DNA from 2 places in the Shewanella sp. LC6 genome. Region 1 is predicted to be linked to the other one. Evidence: riboswitches for the same ligand, from Rfam matches in the RefSeq annotation. Region 1 holds a riboswitch; the other holds the start of a gene.
The links. Region 1 has a riboswitch for lysine ahead of FJD32_RS18195 (Na+/H+ antiporter NhaC family protein). Riboswitches for the same ligand answer to the same signal wherever they lie in the genome.

Region 1 (2,192 bases):
TGGTGCACGAAAATCGTGGCTTAAATCCCTATATCGAAGATGTGGCTCGCCGCTTAGCGGCCAAGGGGTATATCGCCTTTGCCCCAGATGCGCTTTACAGCCTTGGTGGATATCCTGGTAATGATGATGCGGGCCGCGCCATGCAAGCTAGCCTTGATAGAGCCAAAATCGAGCAGGACTTTATCGCCGCCGCGCGCTTTTTAAGGTCGCACCCGCAGAGTAATGGCAAACTCGGTGCCGTCGGTTTCTGCTTTGGTGGCTATATCGTCAATATGCTCGCCGCCACCATTCCCGATGAGCTAGCGGCGGGTGTGCCTTTTTATGGCACACCCGCAGCAACTGAGCTGCGCAGCCGCGTGAAAGGCCCACTGATGTTGCAATTTGCCGCTTTAGATCAACGGATTAACGATACATGGGCCGAGTATGAAGCCCAGCTAAAGGCTAATAAAGCCGATTACGTCGCTTATCTTTACCCGAATGTGAATCATGGTTTTCATAATGACTCCACCGCCCGTTATGATGAGCCAACGGCTGAGCTCGCATGGACAAGAACCTTAGATTTTTTTGGTAAACATTTACTCGTATAAGTCCATTTGGCGCTATTGCAACGCTTGATGGGCTGATGTTTCTTGTGTTACCAACTTGTAGGTGATTCATTGTTTTATACGCGAGTGGGATCAAAATACTTGCTATCGGTTCCCATCTCGCTAGAATGCCCGCTCGAATACCTTTAAGTAGAGGCGCGCTGCCTATGACTACTTGTGCGGAGGGTGATGCCGCAGATGTACAAGGAAAGGAGTCAGCGCCGAAGTAGCCAGGTCATCAAACCGAGCTGCTGGTTTTGCATCAAATAGGTGCAAGACTGCCATAGTCATCCACTATGGAGCGCTACCTGAAGGGGCTGAGGAGTAATACCTCCCTATAGGTTTTGTTTCTTTATCCTCTCGGTAGATCTCCACCCGTTTTTTGGTGAAAAGAGATCATGGACATTAGTCATTTTGCTGACTCAGGTTGGTCAGTGCTTCCCCCTTTATTAGCCGTCGCCTTGGCGATCATCACTCGTCGCGTACTGTTATCCCTTGGCGTAGGGATTGTGGCCGGCAGTTTGTTACTCAATCAGTTTTCTCCCCTTGATTCATTGCACTATATGTTCAATACCGTGCTGAAGATTTTTTGGGTCGATGGCGCACTTAATCGCGACAATATCAATATGTTGCTGTTTATGTTGCTGCTTGGTGGACTCATTAGTCTGATGACGGTTTCTGGCGCCACCCGCGCCTTTGCCGAGTGGGCAGCTAAGCGCGCTAAGACCCGTCGCGGCGCGAAAGGCTTAACTGGGGTGATGGTGTTTGCGTTTTTTATTGACGACTTTTTTCATAGTTTGTCGGTTGGCGCTATTTGCCGTCCGGTGACCGATCGCTTTCAAATCTCCCGCGCCAAACTGGCTTATCTTTTAGATTCTACCGCTGCGCCCGTGTGCGTATTGATGCCCATCTCCTCTTGGGGCGCTTATATTATCGCGCTTATCGGTGGCATTATGGCCGCCCACGGCATTAGTGAGCAAAGCCCAATCTCAGCCTTTGTTGAGATGATCCCGATGAATCTCTATGCCGTGTTTACCCTGTTGATGGTGCTGGTGGTGATTATCTTTCAAATGGATATCGGCCCAATGCGTAAACATGAAGCATGGGCGCTGGAAGGGAAGCTTTGGGATCCGACTAAGCCTCGTCCAATCGGCTTAGATATGGAAAGCCCTGAAGAAAGTAACGGTGGCATGATCGATATGGTATTGCCGATCCTAACCCTCACCGGCGCGACCGTGTATTTTATGATTTCCTCTGGTGCGGCAGTATTGGATGAAAAAGAGCTGCCATTTAGCGTACTTGGCTCCTTTGAAAACACCAATGTGGGCTCCTCGCTAGTGTATGGCGCGCTGTGCAGCTTAGCGGTGTCAATTCTGCTTGCGCTGCGGTTAAAATTGGGTGCTAAAAACTGGCTTAAAGCCGCCCCGCAAGGCGTGATGGCCATGCTACCCGCCATTAATATTTTGCTGTTTGCCTGGGCGATTGGTGCGGTTGTTCGCGATGTTGAGACTGGCAAATATCTGGCCTCCCTCGCCAACGGTAACTTGCCAATTGAAGTGTTGCCTGCGGTGGTGTTTGTGTTGTCCTGCGCCATGGCATTTGCTACCG
Region 2 (2,192 bases), 2.3 Mb from region 1:
TTTTACCTGTTTCAGCTTCGGGTAAATCAGCATTAGCACCTGGCGGTAAACCTTTAGTCTCATCGTATAAATTACCGCGCATGGCATTTAATTCATGTTCACGCATAGGGCCAACATCTAAGCCCATAAACGCCACACAAAGCAGTAATAATAAAGAGAAAATTGCGTAGAAATTCATAGGGATCATTTGAATAAAGACACTTAAATGCCCTGAATCCGCAAAACCATGTGCTGTTAATATTCCGCCAATTAACGCAATAATATAAGCGCCCCAACTTGATACCGGTGAAATGACACAAACTGGTGCTGCGGTAGAATCTAATAAATAAGCTAACTTAGCGCGGGAAATATGGTAACGGTCGGTAACAGGCCTTGCGACAGACCCAACGACTAAACTATTGAAATAATCGTCAATAAAAACAACACAGCCTAAAAACATGGTCAGTAATTTCGCATCGCGCTTATTACGAATATGTAACATTGCCCAATCAGCAAATGCCCGAGCACTACCACTCACAGTAATTAGAGCGGTGATCATCCCCAATACAATCAAGAAACCGAGAATGTATAAATTCCAAGAATTTACGCCATCTTCCGACCAAAAAAGTCCTTTTACACTGTTAAATAAAAACTCACCGCTGGCCACAGGAGAAAGTTGATTGAGCAATAATACTCCAATCACAATTCCTAAACCGAGGGAAAGAAGCACTCGGCGAGTAAAAATCGCCAATACAATTGCAACCACAGGCGGGAGCAAAGAAAGCGCCGAATCGGCATAACTAACTACAGTCATTGATTATTTCTTCGTCAAAATACGAATGGAGGGCGACTGAACTGGTGGGAAAAGGCAATAGATACCCAAGATCACCTGTCCTATCAGTAGCGCTCCATAGTAACTATTCCTAATATCCGTATCTGGAAATACTATGGCAGTGTTGTACCTATTAGACACAACCCCAGCAGTTGATCGTGATAAATCAAACTACTTCGGCACCAAATCCTTTCGTGAACGATCAACGGAATCACCCTACTGATCACTACTGATATTTGGTGCGCCTCTACTTCTAAGAACGCCCATACATGGGCGTGAGGCTCATAAAAACATAAGCGGCTAAGCAGTTACCACCGCGAAGCCGCTTACTCTGACTTAGCTCACAAATAAAATCAACTTAAGCTTGCAATCAACTGCGGAACGGCTTCGAACAGGTCAGCTTCGAGGCCATAATCGGCAACTTGGAAGATAGGCGCTTCAGGGTCTTTGTTGATAGCCACAATCACCTTAGCGTCTTTCATTCCCGCTAAATGTTGGATCGCGCCTGAAATACCGACTGCAATATAGAGGTTAGGTGCGACAATTTTACCAGTTTGACCGACTTGCAAGTCATTCGGAACAAAGCCTGCGTCAACCGCCGCACGCGAAGCTCCTACTGCGGCACCAAGCTTATCAGCCAGTTGCTCTAACATCCCGAAGTTTTCACCGCTGCCCATGCCACGGCCACCAGATACGATAATGCCAGCATTACCTAACTCTGGACGTGCTGAAACTGTCAGCGCTTGAGACACAAACTGAGCTTTGGCTTCAAACACTTTATCCAAGGTAGTCACAGCAGCGTTATTACCCTGTGTCACCGCATCGAAAGCACTGGCACGCACTGTCATCACTTTGATAGCGTCATGGCTTTGAACTGTCGCTAAGGCGTTACCCGCATAAATCGGGCGAACAAAGGTATCGCTACTCACCACGCCAATCACTTCCGAAATTTGCGCCACATCTAAAAGTGCTGCCACACGCGGTAACGTGTCTTTACCCGCACTCGATGCCGCTGCGAGAATATGGCTGTAGTTTGGTGCTAAGTCCACCAGCAATTTAGCCACGTTTTCGGCTAAATGCGCTTCATAAGCGCTGTTATCGGCAACTAATACTTGCGCGACACCTTGTAGAGCTTGAGCGGCTTGCACCACTGCACCACATTGATGGCCCACCACCAATACATGTACATCGCCGCCGATCGCACGAGCTGCGGTGACAACTTTAGCGGTATCCAGTTTCAGCGCCGCATTATCGTGTTCTGCTAATACTAAAATGGCCATTTAGATCACCTTCGCTTCATTCTTTAACTTTTCAACCAGCTCTGCTACCGACGCAACCATAATACCGGCCTTACGTTCAGCAGGCGGCGTTACCTTGATCA

Region 2: linked by a shared signal. The riboswitch ahead of FJD32_RS07730 (Na+/H+ antiporter NhaC family protein) and the one ahead of FJD32_RS18195 (Na+/H+ antiporter NhaC family protein) in region 1 are both predicted to bind lysine.

The regions. Positions count from the first base shown of each region.
Region 1 covers NZ_CP043902.1:4,043,871-4,046,062, reverse strand. The annotation lists gene FJD32_RS18200 (dienelactone hydrolase family protein) at 1-587, shown strand, start outside; lysine riboswitch at 728-899, shown strand; gene FJD32_RS18195 (Na+/H+ antiporter NhaC family protein) at 983-2,192, shown strand, end outside.
Region 2 covers NZ_CP043902.1:1,696,285-1,698,476, reverse strand. The annotation lists partial or broken gene FJD32_RS07730 (Na+/H+ antiporter NhaC family protein) at 1-793, opposite strand, end outside; lysine riboswitch at 873-1,069, opposite strand; gene FJD32_RS07725 (FAD-binding protein) at 1,165-2,091, opposite strand; gene FJD32_RS07720 (electron transfer flavoprotein subunit beta/FixA family protein) at 2,092-2,192, opposite strand, start outside.